DNA from 3 places in the Streptomyces sp. NPDC057565 genome. Region 1 is predicted to be linked to each of the others. Evidence: riboswitches for the same ligand, from Rfam matches in the RefSeq annotation. Region 1 holds a riboswitch; each other region holds the start of a gene.

What was found. Region 1 has a riboswitch for cyclic di-AMP ahead of ACFU8W_RS31120 (M23 family metallopeptidase). Riboswitches for the same ligand answer to the same signal wherever they lie in the genome.
Region 2: linked by a shared signal. The riboswitch ahead of ACFU8W_RS19975 (transglycosylase family protein) and the one ahead of ACFU8W_RS31120 (M23 family metallopeptidase) in region 1 are both predicted to bind cyclic di-AMP.
Region 3: linked by a shared signal. The riboswitch ahead of ACFU8W_RS00040 (peptidoglycan DD-metalloendopeptidase family protein) and the one ahead of ACFU8W_RS31120 (M23 family metallopeptidase) in region 1 are both predicted to bind cyclic di-AMP.

What each region holds. Positions count from the first base shown of each region.
Region 1 covers NZ_JBHVFU010000024.1:27,377-32,302, reverse strand. The annotation lists gene ACFU8W_RS31130 (pitrilysin family protein) at 50-1,426, shown strand; gene ACFU8W_RS31125 (M16 family metallopeptidase) at 1,453-2,835, shown strand; cyclic di-AMP (ydaO/yuaA leader) riboswitch at 3,044-3,210, shown strand; gene ACFU8W_RS31120 (M23 family metallopeptidase) at 3,224-4,036, shown strand; gene ACFU8W_RS31115 (GntR family transcriptional regulator) at 4,252-4,926, shown strand, end outside.
Region 2 covers NZ_JBHVFU010000009.1:174,784-179,709, forward strand. The annotation lists gene ACFU8W_RS19965 (cytochrome P450) at 1-507, shown strand, start outside; gene ACFU8W_RS19970 (transglycosylase family protein) at 613-1,488, shown strand; cyclic di-AMP (ydaO/yuaA leader) riboswitch at 1,789-1,960, shown strand; gene ACFU8W_RS19975 (transglycosylase family protein) at 1,964-2,692, shown strand; gene eno (phosphopyruvate hydratase) at 2,992-4,272, shown strand; gene ACFU8W_RS19985 (septum formation initiator family protein) at 4,375-4,845, shown strand.
Region 3 covers NZ_JBHVFU010000001.1:5,949-10,874, forward strand. The annotation lists gene ACFU8W_RS00035 (alpha-galactosidase) at 1-1,531, shown strand, start outside; cyclic di-AMP (ydaO/yuaA leader) riboswitch at 1,818-1,971, shown strand; gene ACFU8W_RS00040 (peptidoglycan DD-metalloendopeptidase family protein) at 1,975-2,880, shown strand; gene ACFU8W_RS00045 (SGNH/GDSL hydrolase family protein) at 3,047-3,892, shown strand; gene ACFU8W_RS00050 (STM4011 family radical SAM protein) at 3,961-4,878, opposite strand; gene ACFU8W_RS00055 (STM4012 family radical SAM protein) at 4,887-4,926, opposite strand, start outside.

The DNA.
Region 1 (4,926 bases):
CAGTGGCAGGTCTCGCAGGAAATCCAGTATCGCGATCGAAGGGACGTACATGCCCATGGGTCACACGGCCACAGCCCAGGCCGGCTCCGGCGGCTTGACAGCGACCGAGCACCGCCTGGCCAACGGCCTGCGCGTGGTGCTCTCCGAGGACCATCTGACCCCGGTCGCCGCGGTGTGCCTCTGGTACGACGTCGGGTCGCGCCACGAGGTCAAGGGGCGCACGGGTCTGGCTCACCTCTTCGAGCACCTGATGTTCCAGGGCTCCGGACAGGTCAAGGGGAACGGACACTTCGAGCTGGTGCAGGGCGCCGGCGGCTCCCTCAACGGGACGACCAGCTTCGAACGCACCAACTACTTCGAGACGATGCCCACGCATCAGCTGGAACTGGCCCTGTGGCTCGAAGCCGACCGGATGGGCTCGCTGCTCGCCGCGCTCGACGACGAGTCCATGGAGAACCAGCGGGACGTCGTCAAGAACGAGCGCCGCCAGCGGTACGACAACGTTCCGTACGGTACGGCGTTCGAGAGGCTGACCGCCCTCGCCTATCCCGAGGGCCACCCGTACCACCACACCCCGATCGGCTCGATGGCCGACCTGGACGCGGCGACGCTCGACGACGCGCGGACCTTCTTCCGTACGTACTACGCACCCAACAACGCGGTGCTGTCGGTCGTCGGCGACATCGACCCGGAGCAGACGCTCGCCTGGATCGAGAAGTACTTCGGCTCCATCCCGTCCCACGACGGCAAGCAGCCGCCGCGCGACGGCACGCTCCCCGAGATCATCGGCGAGCAGCTGCGCGAAGAGGTCCACGAGGAGGTCCCGGCCCGGGCCCTGATGGCCGCCTACCGGCTGCCGCACGACGGCACCAGGGAGTGCGACGCCGCGGATCTCGCGCTGACCGTGCTCGGCGGCGGCGAGTCCTCCCGGCTGCACAACCGCCTGGTCCGCCGCGACCGCACGGCCGTTGCGGCAGGTTTCGGGCTGCTGCGGCTGGCCGGCGCGCCCTCGCTCGGCTGGCTGGACGTGAAGGCGTCCGGCGGTGTCGAGGTGGCGCAGATCGAGGCCGCGGTCGACGAGGAGCTGGCCCGGTTCGCCGCCGAGGGCCCCACGCCCGAGGAAATGGAGCGTGCTCAGGCACAGTTGGAGCGCGAGTGGCTGGACCGGCTCGGTACGGTCGCGGGCCGCGCCGATGAACTCTGCCGGTTCGCCGTGCTGTTCGGGGACCCGCAGCTCGCCCTGACCGCCGTCCAGCGGGTCCTCGACGTCACCGCGGAGGAGGTCCAGGCGGCGGCCAGGGCCCAGCTGCGTCCCGACAACCGGGCGGTGCTCGTCTACGAGCCGGTCGAGCCGGCCGAATCCGCCGACGCGGAAGCCGACGAGACGGACACCGACACCGACGCGCACGAAGGGGCGGACAAGTGACCGACGCTGCCGCGACTGGAGTTTCGATGGAGTACCACCCGCAGCCGGCCCCCGGCACGGCCAGGCCCTGGGCCTTTCCCGCCCCCGAGCGCGGCGCCCTGCCCAACGGGCTGACGGTGCTGCGCTGCCACCGTCCCGGCCAGCAGGTCGTCGCGGTCGAGATCTTCCTCGACGCCCCGCTGGACGCCGAGCCCGAGGGCCTCGACGGCGTGGCCACGATCATGGCGCGGGCCCTTTCCGAGGGCACGGACAAGCACTCCGCCGAGGAGTTCGCCGCCGAGCTGGAGCGTTGCGGCGCCACCCTCGACGCGCATGCCGACCATCCCGGCATGCGGGTCTCCCTGGAGGTCCCGGCTTCTCGGCTGGCCAAGGCGCTCGGGCTGATCGCCGAGGCGCTGCGGGCGCCCGCGTTCGCCGACAGCGAGGTCGAGCGACTGGTGAACAACCGGCTCGACGAGATTCCGCACGAGCAGGCCAACCCGGCCCGGCGTGCCGCCAAGCAGCTCTCCAAGGAGCTCTTCCCGGCCACGTCGCGGATGTCGCGCCCGCGCCAGGGCAGCGAGGAGACGGTGGAGCGGATCGACTCCGCGGCCGTGCGCGCCTTCTACGAGGCCCATGTCCGGCCGTCCACCGCGACCGCCGTCGTCGTCGGTGACCTCACCGGTATCGACCTGGACGCCCTGCTCGCCGACACCATCGGCGACTGGACCGGGAACACTGTGGAGCCCCGTCCGGTCCCGCCGATCACCGCCGACGACACCGGCCGCGTGGTGATCGTCGACCGTCCGGGCGCCGTGCAGACGCAGCTGCTGATCGGCCGCATCGGCGCCGACCGGCACGACAGCGTGTGGCCGGCCCAGGTCCTCGGCACCTACTGCCTGGGCGGCACGCTCACTTCCCGGCTGGACCGGGTGCTGCGCGAGGAGAAGGGGTACACCTACGGCGTCCGGGCCTTCGGGCAGGTCCTGCGCTCGACGGCCCCGGACTCCGCCTCCGGTGCGACCGGCGCGGCGATGCTGGCGATCAGCGGCTCGGTGGACACGGAGTCCACCGGACCGGCGCTCGACGACCTGTGGAAGGTCCTGCGGACGCTGGCGGCCGAGGGGCTGACCGACGCCGAGCGCGAGACCGCTGTGCAGAACCTCGTGGGTGTCGCCCCGCTGAAGTTCGAGACGGCTGCCTCCGTCGCAGGCACGCTCGCCGACCAGGTCGAGCAGCACCTCCCGGACGACTACCAGGCACAGTTGTACGCCCGCCTGGCCGAGACCGGCACGGTCGAGGCGACCGCAGCCGTGGTCAACGCCTTCCCCGTGGACCGGCTGGTCACGATTCTCGTCGGCGACGCCGCGCAGATCGAGGAGCCGGTCAGGGCGTTGGGCATCGGAGAGGTGTCGGTCGTCACCGGCTGATGCGCCAAAGTCCCGCAAAGAGGGACAAAGAGAGACCCTGGCGAGTCACTTCTCGCCAGGGTCTTCTCTTTTGTCTGATTTGAGATGAAAGCTCATCGCTTGCCCTGTGGGATGCGCTACAAAACGCCCTGTCCGTTTGGTGAATGAAAGTGCCCCCGCCTAGCGTCGGCTCCGCTGTCCGTCACTCGTATGCCGCATCCGTGGCGCCGGGCAGTGATCGCCGAGTCCCCGTCAGGCGCGAGCCCGGGGAGCCGGGGACCCACGCAGTCCCTGGGGTGAATCGGATGCCGCGACCTCCTGTGAGGCCGGGGATCCGTAGGAGACCTTCCTGCTCCGAACCCGTCAGCTAACCCGGTAGGCGAGAAGGAAGGAAAGGACCAGCTACTTCATGGCGTTCACCCGCCCCACCGGGAAGCACCGTGCCCCGAGCCGCCTGACGCGCAGGAGCGCGCGCATCGCCGGAGTCGCGACGCTGGCGACCACCGGCGTCATCGGCGGACTGGCCTCTCCGGCCCTCGCCACGGATGCCGAGGCCCCCTCCGTCAGTGAGACCGGCCTGACCCAGATCATCGCCATCGAGGGTGCCCTCGCCGACCAGGTGGCCACCCAGGCCGACGTGCAGAAGCGCCAGGCCGACGTCGCCGCGAAGGCGAAGGCCGCCGCGGCAGCCAAGGCCAAGGCCAAGGCGAAGGCCGAGGCGGCGGCGAAGGCCAAGGCCGAGGCCGAGGCCCGCGCCAAGGCGGCCCGCGACGCGAAGGCCCGCGCCGCCCGTTCCGCCGAGCGCACCCGCCTGGGCTCCTTCCAGCTCCCGGTCGCCGGTTCGTACGTCACCACCGGCTACAAGTCGAGCGGTGCCCTCTGGTCCTCCGGCAGGCACTCGGGCATCGACTTCCACGCGGCCTCCGGAAGCTCCGTCGTCGCCGTCGGCGCCGGCACGGTCGTCGAGGCGGGCTGGGGCGGCGCATACGGCAACAACATCGTGCTGCGGATGACGGACGGCACGTACACCCAGTACGGTCACCTCTCCTCGATCGGCGTCTCCGTCGGCCAGAGCGTCGGCGCGGGCCAGCAGATCGGCCTCTCCGGCTCGACCGGCAACTCCACCGGACCGCACCTCCACTTCGAGGCCCGCACCACGCCCTCGTACGGCTCCGACATGGACCCCGTGGCGTACCTGCGCGCCCATGGTGTGAACGTCTGACCCGACGTTCCCTCCGCAACACCGCGAAGGCCCCGGTTTCCCGCCGGGGCCTTCGTCGTGTCCGCCCCTGCCGAACCGCCCCGCAGAACCGGCCCCGGGCCAAAAGATATTCATGGTTTTCGGCCCGGCGTCGGAAATGCAGCCGCATTGCAATAGAGTCACAGAACAGGCGTCGATCGGCCGCGTTTCGCGGGGATTAAGGCGGAGGTTCGGACATGCGCATTCCGGCGCAATCGGTATGCACGGCAATCCGTGACGACATCGTCTCCGGTGTCTTCGAGCACGGCAGCAGACTCACCGAGGAGCTGCTCGCGCGTCGTTACGGGGTCTCCCGTGTCCCGGTGCGGGAAGCGCTGCGCACCCTGGAGTCCGAGGGCTTCGTGGTCACTCGCCGGCATGCGGGTGCCTGCGTCGCCGAGCCCACCGAACAGGAGGCCGCCGACCTTCTGGAGGTACGGATGCTGCTGGAGCCGCTGGGTGCGGCCCGTGCCGCGCAACGCCGCACCGAGGCGCACCTCAAGGTGCTCCGCGGCCTGGTCAGGCTGGGTCAGGAGAGAGCACGGCGGGGCGAGGGGGAGGACCTGCGCTCGCTGGGCGGCTGGTTCCACGAGACCCTCGCCCAGGCGTCCGGCAGCCCCGGGCTCATCGCGCTGCTCACCCAGCTACGGCACAAGATCGCCTGGATGTACGCGGTCGAGCAGCCGGCCCGCCCCGCCGATTCCTGGGCCGAGCACGGAGCCATCGTGGACGCCGTGGCGCGCGGGGACGCGGAACGGGCCAGGGCGCTGGCCGCCCAGCACGCCGAGCGGACCACCGCCGCGCACCGACTGCGCCGCGCGGGCGGCGCCCCGGGCCGCGACGTCCGCGCCCCCCGCTCCGGCGGCCGGGTG
Region 2 (4,926 bases), on a different contig from region 1:
GCCCTGCTGCGCAATCCGGAGCAGCGGGAGCGGCTGCAGCGCTCGCTCGACGCGGGGGAGAGTGGGCTGCTGGAGACCGGCATCGAGGAACTGCTGCGGTACGACGGTCCGGTGGAGCTGGCGACCTGGCGGTTCGCCACCGAGCCGCTGACCCTCGGCGGGCAGCGGATCGCGGCGGGCGACCCCGTACTGGTGGTGCTCGCCGCCGCCGACCGGGACCCGGAACGGTTTACGGACCCGGACACGCTGGACCTCGCGCGGCGTGACAATCAGCACCTCGGATACGGGCACGGCATCCATTACTGCCTGGGAGCACCGCTTGCCCGACTGGAGGGGCAGGCTGCCCTGGCCACGCTGCTGAGGCGCCTCCCGGACCTGCGGCTTGCGGTGAAACCTACCGATTTGCGGTGGCGTGGCGGGCTCATCATGCGTGGACTGCGCACGCTCCCGGTGGAGTTCGGTCCCGGCCTGCGGTGCGGTGAAAGTGACACTCTGTCAACCCTGTGACTTTCACGTGATCTGCGCTGCATCGACTTGTGACAAGCGTTCGAGTGCCGCTACGTTCACCGTTCGACTCACCAGTCACTTGTCAGTCACACGGAAGGCAATCCCATGGGCTCCGCGAACGGCAGGCACCGTCGCCCTCGCCAGGCACCCGCGATCGTCGTCGCCGCAGGCGTGACCGGTTCGGCCATCGCCATCCCCCTGCTCGGCGCGGCCGGTGCGCACGCCGCCGACGCCACGACCTGGGACCAGGTCGCAGAGTGCGAGAGCGGCGGCATGTGGAGCGCCGACCTCGGCAACGGCTTCTATGGCGGTCTTCAGTTCTCGCAGGACGACTGGAAGGCGTACGGCGGTAAGGCGTACGCCCCGCGCGCCGACCTCGCCAGTCGCGCGCAGCAGATAGCGGTCGCCGAGAAGGTCCTGGACGATCAGGGGCCGAAGGCGTGGCCCAGCTGTGCGGCGATCTCCGGGCTCACGGAGGACGGGTCGTTGCCGGGGGTCGACCCGGGAGTCGTGCCGTCGGCCGAACCGGCGGAGAACGAGGATGAGTCCGGGGCGCCGTCCGCCGAGGCGTCCGCCACGCCTTCGGGCAAGGCGTCTCACAAGCCGTCAGCCACGCCGTCGTCCAAGAAGTCTGATTCACCCGACTCGCACCGAAAGTCTGGCTCGTCCGGCAATGAGACGGGTGGTAAGCACCGCGGTGCGCCGGCCTCCGAGGTGAGCCAGGGCGCGGACAGGGGCGGCGACCGGGACTCGGGTCGGCATGTTTCCCGCGGTAACAGTGAGGGGCGCGACACGCGCGCGGCGGCGACAGGCGGCGATTACACCGTCCGGCCGGGCGACAGCCTCTCGGCGATTGCTGACGCACAGAAGGTTCCCGGTGGATGGCCCGCTCTCTATGAGGCGAACAAGGGTGCGGTCGGCAGTGACCCGGACCTCATCCTGCCTGGCCAGGGTCTCGATCTCGGCGTGAAGTCGAAGTGAGGGCAGTCTGATAAACGGCTAAAAGCACCCCAAAAATCGGGGTAGTTCAGGGGCCTATGTCCGCTTATACGTAAGTGAGACATGGGTCTCTTTGTGTCAACTGGCGTGTCGCGTCTGCCGGGTCTGTCCGCACCGCTCCTCACCTGCGAAAACACTGTGCGATCGGATGCATGTAAGGACTGATTGTCCGTTATGCCCATCTTTGAATGTCGAGGTTGCGTACGTTTACGGTCGGAACCGCTCGCACCGCGGGCCCCGTCGACCGTCACGCCGAATCCTGCCGTCGGTCGAAGGGAACAGACGCGTAAAGCGCCGTAGGCAGGAGCGGGGGACCCAGGTAAGCCGCCGGGCCCGATGGCCGAAAGACCGTCAGGACCGGCTCGGGGTGAAGTCGCGTGCTAGGACATGCGACCGGGCAACTCACTTGGCCCGAACCCGACAGCTCACCTCGTAGGCGTCGGTGAGGAGAAGTTCCATGCTGCTGAACAGCAAGGGCAAGCACCGTCGCCCGTCCAAGGCCGTCCGTGTCGCCACGCTCGCCGGCGTCACCGGTGCCGCCATCGCCGCTCCCCTGATGGGTGCGACCGGTGCCTCCGCAGCCTCCGTCGCCACGTGGGACGCCGTCGCCCAGTGCGAGTCCGGTGGCAACTGGTCCATCAACACCGGCAACGGCTACTACGGCGGCCTGCAGTTCTCGCAGTCCAGCTGGGCCGCCGCCGGTGGTACCCAGTACGCCCCGCGCGCCGACCTGGCCACCAAGGCTCAGCAGATCGCCACCGCCGAGAAGCTTCTTGCCATGCAGGGCCCGGGTGCCTGGGGCTGCGCCGGCGCCGGCGGCCTGAAGAACGACGGTGTCGACCCGGGCGTCGACACCGGCTCCACCGCGAAGCAGAGCGCCCCGGCGCAGGAGTCGAAGCAGGCCGCGCCGAAGCGGGTCGAGCGCACCGAGGCCCCCGCCGCCTCCCGCGCGAACCGCGGTACCGCCCCCAAGGCCGCGACCAAGAAGACCGTCACCACGCCGACCGGCGCGAAGGTCGCCAAGGGCGACGGCGAGTACAAGGTGAAGTCCGGCGACTCTCTCAGCAAGATCGCCGCGCAGCACGAGGTGAAGGGCGGCTGGCAGCAGCTCTTCAAGCTGAACAAGGACATCGTCGAGGACGCCGACCTGATCTACCCGGGTCAGCAGCTCCATCTGACGAAGTAGGACGGGCCTCCGTATCTACGGGCTCCCCGTAGATACGGGCTCTCTCCTCCCCGAGCACCCCGACCCGGCGCGGATTCCCCCGTACGCGCCGGGTCGGGGTTTCTGCCTCAGCGTTCAACTGTTGTCCTTACCGTCCAGTAGAAATCTGGATCTTTGCCCTGCTATGAGTTCCCTTGGGTCCTTTTTCGTCCCAGGAGGCGGGCGGTCGGCGAACCCAGGTGGCCCAGCCGGTTAGGCTCTTGTCGCAAGGCCAAAGCGACCCTGCACAACCAGCGTCATATCCCAGAAGGAGATGCCTCGTGCCGTCCATCGACGTCGTCGTAGCCCGGGAAATCCTCGACTCCCGCGGAAACCCCACGGTCGAGGTCGAGGTCGGCCTCGACGACGGCAGCACGGGCCGTGCTGCTGTTCCGTCCGGCGCCTCCACCGGTGCGTTCGAGGCCATTGAGCTTCGCGACGGTGACCCCAACCGCTACCAGGGCAAGGGCGTCGAGAAGGCCGTCCTCGCCGTGATCGAGCAGATCGGCCCGGAGCTCGTCGGCTACGACGCGACCGAGCAGCGGCTGATCGACCAGGCCATGTTCGACCTGGACGCCACCGAGAACAAGGGCTCGCTCGGCGCCAACGCCATCCTCGGCGTCTCGCTGGCCGTCGCACACGCCGCGTCCGAGGCCTCGGACCTGCCGCTGTTCCGCTACCTCGGTGGCCCGAACGCGCACCTGCTGCCCGTCCCGATGATGAACATCCTCAACGGTGGGTCGCACGCCGACTCCAACGTGGACATCCAGGAGTTCATGATCGCGCCGATCGGCGCGGAGTCCTTCTCCGAGGCCCTGCGCTGGGGCGCCGAGGTCTACCACACGCTGAAGAAGGTCCTGAAGACCAAGGGTCTGTCGACCGGTCTCGGCGACGAGGGCGGCTTCGCGCCGAACCTGGAGTCGAACCGCGCAGCCCTGGACCTCATCCTCGAGGCCATCAAGGAAGCCGGTTACGCCCCGGGCAAGGACATCGCGCTCGCGCTCGACGTCGCCGCCTCGGAGTTCTACAAGGACGGCAAGTACGAGTTCGAGGGCAAGTCCCGCTCGGCCGCCGAGATGACCGAGTACTACGAGGAGCTCGTCTCCGCGTACCCGCTGGTGTCCATCGAGGACCCGCTGTACGAGGACGACTGGGCCGGCTGGAACGTCATCACCCAGAAGCTCGGCGCCAAGGTGCAGATCGTCGGTGACGACCTGTTCGTCACCAACCCGGAGCGCCTGGCCCGCGGCATCGAGGAGGGCTCCGCCAACGCCCTGCTCGTCAAGGTCAACCAGATCGGTTCGCTGACCGAGACCCTGGACGCCGTCGAGCTCGCCCAGCGCAACGGCTTCAAGTGCATGATGTCCCACCGCTCCGGCGAGACCGAGGACGTCACCATCGCCGACCTCGCCGTCGCGGTGAACTGCGGCCAGATCAAGACCGGCGCCCCGGCCCGCTCGGACCGCGTCGCCAAGTACAACCAGCTGCTGCGCATCGAGGAGATCCTCGACGACGCGGCGGTGTACGCGGGCCGCTCCGCGTTCCCGCGCTTCAAGGGCTGATCGCAGGCCCGGCATCGGGCAAAGGCCCCGGCCTCCGTCCGTCCTCGCACTCGGTCCCGTACCGTGTGCGGGGACGGACGTGCGTAGTGGGGAGGCGGAGACATGGCCGCGAAGGACCGGGAACGGTTCTCCACCGCGACCCGGCTGCGACTGCTCGGTGAGCAGACCGCCGCCCGCGTCTACCGGTCCCAGAACCGCCGCCAGGCCCGCCGTTCCCGGCTCACCGGTCGGGCCGCGTTCCTCGCCCTGGTCGTCTGCTCCCTGGTGGTGGCGCTCGCGTACCCGATGCGGCAGTACGTGTCGCAGCGCGACGAGATCGCCGACCAGGAGCGGCTGGCGCAGGAGGCCGAGAAACGCACCGAGGAGCTGCGCGACGAGAAGGCGCGCCTCCAGGACGACGCGTACATCCGGCGGCTGGCCCGGGAACACCTGCACTACGTGAGTCCCGGGGAGACCAGCTACACGGTGATCGACCCCGACGCGGCGAAGGAGCGCAGCGGAGGGGCGAAGGAGACCGACCGGCCGTGGCACTCCAACCTGTGGGACGGCGTGGACAGCGCCGACCGCAACTGACTTCTCATTTCCCTTAGTTCACCTCGTCCCCGCAGCACTGTGCGGAGTCGTGGTTCACACATCCGAGTAGATCCAAGGCAG
Region 3 (4,926 bases), on a different contig from region 1:
CTCCAGTCGGCGCGGCCACACCGGACACCAGTTCCTGCCATGGGTCGCGCTCGACGCGGACGGCGCCGCCACCGAGGAGGACGGCGAGGTGTACGGCTGCGCGCTCGGCTGGTCCGGCTCGTGGCGGATCGCGGTGCAGCAGCTCCCCGACGGGCTCGTGCAGATCACCGGAGGCGCCGGATACGACGACTCCGGGCTGCTTCGGCTGGCACAGGGGGAGACGTACACCACACCGGTGTTCGCCGGTCTGTGGAGCGCCGAAGGGTTCGGCGGGGCGAGCCGGGCCTGGCACGCCTGGCAACTGGCCCATGTCGTCCCGGACGCCGAGAGCCTGCGGCCGGTGCTCTACAACTCCTGGGAGGCGACCGGCTTCGACATCGTGGAGGACCAGCAGCGCGCCCTCGCCGAGCGTGCCGCCGCGATGGGCGTCGAGTTGTTCGTCGTGGACGACGCGTGGTTCGGGCAGCGCACCAGCGACCGGGCCGGACCAGGCGACTGGACCCCCAACCCCGAGCGATTTCCCGGCGGGCTGAAGCCGCTCGCCGACGAAGTGCACGGACTCGGCATGCAGTTCGGCATTTGGGTCGAGCCGGAGATGGTGAACGCCGACAGTGATCTGTATCGCGCGCACCCCGACTGGGTGCAGCACTTCCCCGGGCGGACCCGGACCGAATTCCGTCATCAGCTGGTGCTCAATCTGGCCCGGACCGATGTGCAGAATCATCTGTGGGAGCAGCTCGACACGCTGCTCTCCAGCGCCCCGATCGACTATGTGAAATGGGACTTCAACCGCTGCTTCACCGATGCGGGCTGGCCGGGCGAGGACTATCCGCAGAAGCTCTGGATCGCGCATGTGGACGCGCTCTACGCGCTGATCGACCGACTGCGGGCCGCCCACCCCGGCGTCGCCTTCGAGTCCTGCTCGGGCGGCGGCGGCCGGATCGACCTGGGAATCCTCGCCCGTACCGACCAGGTGTGGACCTCCGACAACACCGACCCGCTCGACCGGCTCGCCATCCAGGAGGGCTTCGGGCAGATCCATCCGGCGCGAGTGATGGCCGCCTGGGTCACCGACAGTCCGAATGTCCAGCTCAACAGCAGAACCAGTTCGCTGCGTTTCCGCTTCGTCAGCGCGATGGCCGGGGTGCTCGGGGTCGGCGGGGATCTCACCGAGTGGAGTGACGAGGAGCTGGCCGAGGCGCGGAGCTGGGTGGATCTCTACAAGGAGATCCGTCCCGCGGTGCAGCGCGGCGCGCTGTACCGGCTGCGTGCCCCGCGCGGTGGGCTCAGCGCCGTGCAGTACGTGCACGGCGACGAGGCCGTCGTGCTGATGTGGCTGGAGGCGCAGCGGTACGGGGAGCGGCCGCCGGCCCTGCGGCTGCGCGGGCTCGACCCTGCGGCGACCTACACGGACCTGGACACCGGGGCGGTCCACCACGGTGCCGTGCTGCTGCATCAGGGTCTGCACACCGGGCTGCGGGGGGATCTGGACGCGAAGGTGCTGAGGCTCCGACGTGGCGGACGTCCATGACATGTCCGTATTGCGGCATTTAGTGGAACATGGCCTACTTCTGCGGGAGATGATGCCCTATCCGTGAGCGGGATCATATCCGTGACGGTGTGTGGTGGCGCCACGGATGGGTATTCCGGACGTCGCGCGGAAAGCCAAGATCCGTAATCCACGGAGGGTGACCGGAATTCCGCGCCGATTTCCCTTCGTGGATTCCCTTGAGTAATCGATGGCTTGTTTCCGCCGTCCTCGCTCGCCTACGGTCACCCTCAATCCGGACGGACCGCCCAATCCTGCCGCCGCCCGGAATTCGCACCCACCCACGTGTGGCAGGAGCGGGGGAACCAGGTAAGCCGCCGCCCGGAGAGATCCGGCCGGCTCGGGGTGAAGTCGCGAACCGCGACCGGGCATCTCCAGCCCGAACCCGACAGCTCACCTCGTAGGCGCCGGAGAGGAAATTCTTCATGCCCACATCGGGTAAGCATCGCCGTACCAAGTCCAGCACGATCGCCCGTGGCGTCGCCGCCGTCGGCGCCGGTGGGGCCGTCATCGCCCTTCCGCTGCTCGGCGCCACCGGTGCCCACGCCGCGGAGCAGGCCGCGCCCACCGCGCAGTCGGCAGCCACGCACGTCGCCGTCGAGGCCGCGCCGGTCGTGAAGAAGCAGGTCGAGACCCGGACGTACTCCGTCGTCGCCGGTGACTACCTGTCGAAGATCGCCGCCGAGCAGCAGGTCAAGGGCGGCTGGCAGAAGCTGTACCAGGACAACCGCGAGGTCGTCGGCGAGAACCCGAGCCTGATCCTCCCGGGCATGAAGCTGACGCTCGGCGGCAAGCCGGCCGGCTCCGCCGCGGCGGACACGCAGTCCGCCCCGGCTCCGTCGACCTCCTCGGCCGACAAGTCCACGTCGCAGTCCAAGGCTTCGGAGTCCGCCAAGACCTCCGCCGCGGCGGTCCAGAGCACCAACTCCGGCTACGTGCACCCGGTCCCGGGCAAGCACACCACCGCCTACCGTGCCTCCGGCGCCAACTGGTCCAGCGGCAGCCACACGGGTATCGACTTCCCGGTCGCCACCGGCACCAGTGTGAAGGCGATCACCTCCGGCACCGTCGTCACCGCCGGCTGGGGTGGCGCGTACGGCAACCAGGTCGTCATCAAGCACGCCGACGGCCGCTACTCGCAGTACGGCCACATGTCCTCGCTCTCCGTCTCGGCGGGCCAGACCGTGACCGCCGGCCAGCAGGTCGGCCTCTCCGGCGCGACCGGCAACGCCACCGGCCCGCACCTGCACTTCGAGGTCCGCACCGGCCCGGCGTACGGGTCGGACATCGACCCGATCGCCTACCTGGCCTCGCACGGGATCTACGTCTGATCCACGGCTGATCCGGTCGGCTCGGTGAAGGGGCGGTGCGCGGCGGCGCACCGCCCCTTCACTTATTCCCCCTTTACCAAAACCTGACCGGGTGGTCTATCTCACCACCCGTCAACCCTTTATTACGGTCGCGTAGGTCACATTCGGCGGTGCAGGATATGCGCTTGTGGCAGACGATTCGAGAAACAATCAACGTGGCGTCATCAACCGGCATGGCGCCATCGGGTCGTACGCAGCGATTGGCGACAGCTTCACCGAGGGAGTCGGAGACCCCGGCCCGGACGGAACCTTCGTCGGCTGGGCGGACCGATTCGCGGTACTTCTCGCGGACCAGCTCCCGGACACCGATGCGGCGACGAGCCCCGAGGGCTCCGCGCACGGAAACTTCCGGTACGCCAATCTCGCCGTACGCGGACGCCTCCTCGACCAGATCGTCGAGGAGCAGGTGCCGCGCGCCAAGGAGCTCGCACCTGATCTGGTGAGCTTCTGCGCGGGCGGCAATGACATCATCCGGCCCGGCACCGACCCGGACGACGTGGCCGAGCGCTTCGAGCGCGCGGTCGCCGAGCTGACCGACTCGGTCGGCACCGTCCTGGTGACCACCGGCTTCGACACCCGCGGCGTTCCCGTACTGCGCCATCTGCGCGGCAAGATCGCCACGTACACCGCCCATGTGCGCTCCATCGCCGACCGCTACGACTGCCCCGTCCTGGACCTGTGGTCGCTGAAGTCCGTGCAGGACCGGCGCGCCTGGGACGACGACCGGCTCCACCTGTCGCCCGAGGGGCACACCCGGGTCGCGCTGCGCGCCGCCCAGGTCCTCGGCCTCGACGTCCCGGCCGACCCCGACCAGGAGTGGCCCCCGCAGGCGCAGCGCGGCACGCTGGAGGTCCGGCGCGACGACATCCACTGGGCGCGCGAATACCTGGTGCCGTGGATAGGGCGGCGGCTGCGCGGCGAGTCCTCCGGCGACCACGTCGAGGCGAAGCGGCCGGACCTCCTGCCGCTTTAGAAGGGCTCAGCACCTGTCTTCGCCTCGTCTGCCGGACGGGCCCGCTCCCTTTCTGACTCCCGGGGGCTTCAAGCCTGTCCGGCGACGGGGGACAGCGGCAGGAACCGGCGTCCCGAGGGCGCAGGTATGCCCGGGCGTCGGGCCGGTACGCGCTCCAGGACGCCGCCCGCGAAGACGTCGTACAACGGCAACGTCTCCAGATGCACATAGCCGATGTGGCAGTCGCAGACGGCGAGCGGACAGGCCCGCGGACCGAGCGCACTCCGGTAGCTGCCGTCGTACAGGTTGCCCAGCTCGGCCGGGACGAAGTGGCAGCGGCGCACCGTGCCGTCACCGTCCACCGAGATGACGGACTCGCCGGTCCGGCACGGCAGGCCGGCCGAGCGGTGCGGGTGGCGGCTGTACGGGAAGAGCGGGTCGAGGACCGTCCAGCGGTCCGCCTCCTCGTCCGTGTAGCTCTGCCCCTCAGCGGCATTGACCCAGAGGTAGACCTCGTCGGGCAGGTCGGTACGGAGCCGTCGCGCCTCGTCGAAATGGTCCTCGAGACCGACGACACCGACGCTGTACCGGACATCCAGAGCGGACAGCTCCCGGCACCTGGCGAGGAAACGGTCGTACGGTGTCTGCCCGGGGTGGTACGTGCACCACAGCGCGATCTTGTCGCGGCCGGCTCCACCGGCCTCGGCCAGCCACCGTGTACGACCGCTGAGATTGGTCTGGATCGCGACCCGGCCGATGTGCGGCAGCTGCGCCAGTCCCACCAACGCGCGGCGGTACCAGGAACGGACCAGCCCCTCGCCCCACGGCGTGAACAGCACCGAGATCCTGTCCCTGGTCTGCGCCGCGGCCCACGCGGTGAACCGCTCCAGCGCGGCGCGGTCGGCACGGAGCTGCTCCGGGCTGTCGCGCCGCTTGGCGAACGGGCAGTACGGGCAGTCGTAGTCGCACGATGCCAGGGGGCCCCGATAGAGGATCGTCAGATCCATGGGAGTGCTCACTTCAGTTCGTACGCGGCCATCGCGGCCCGTACAGCG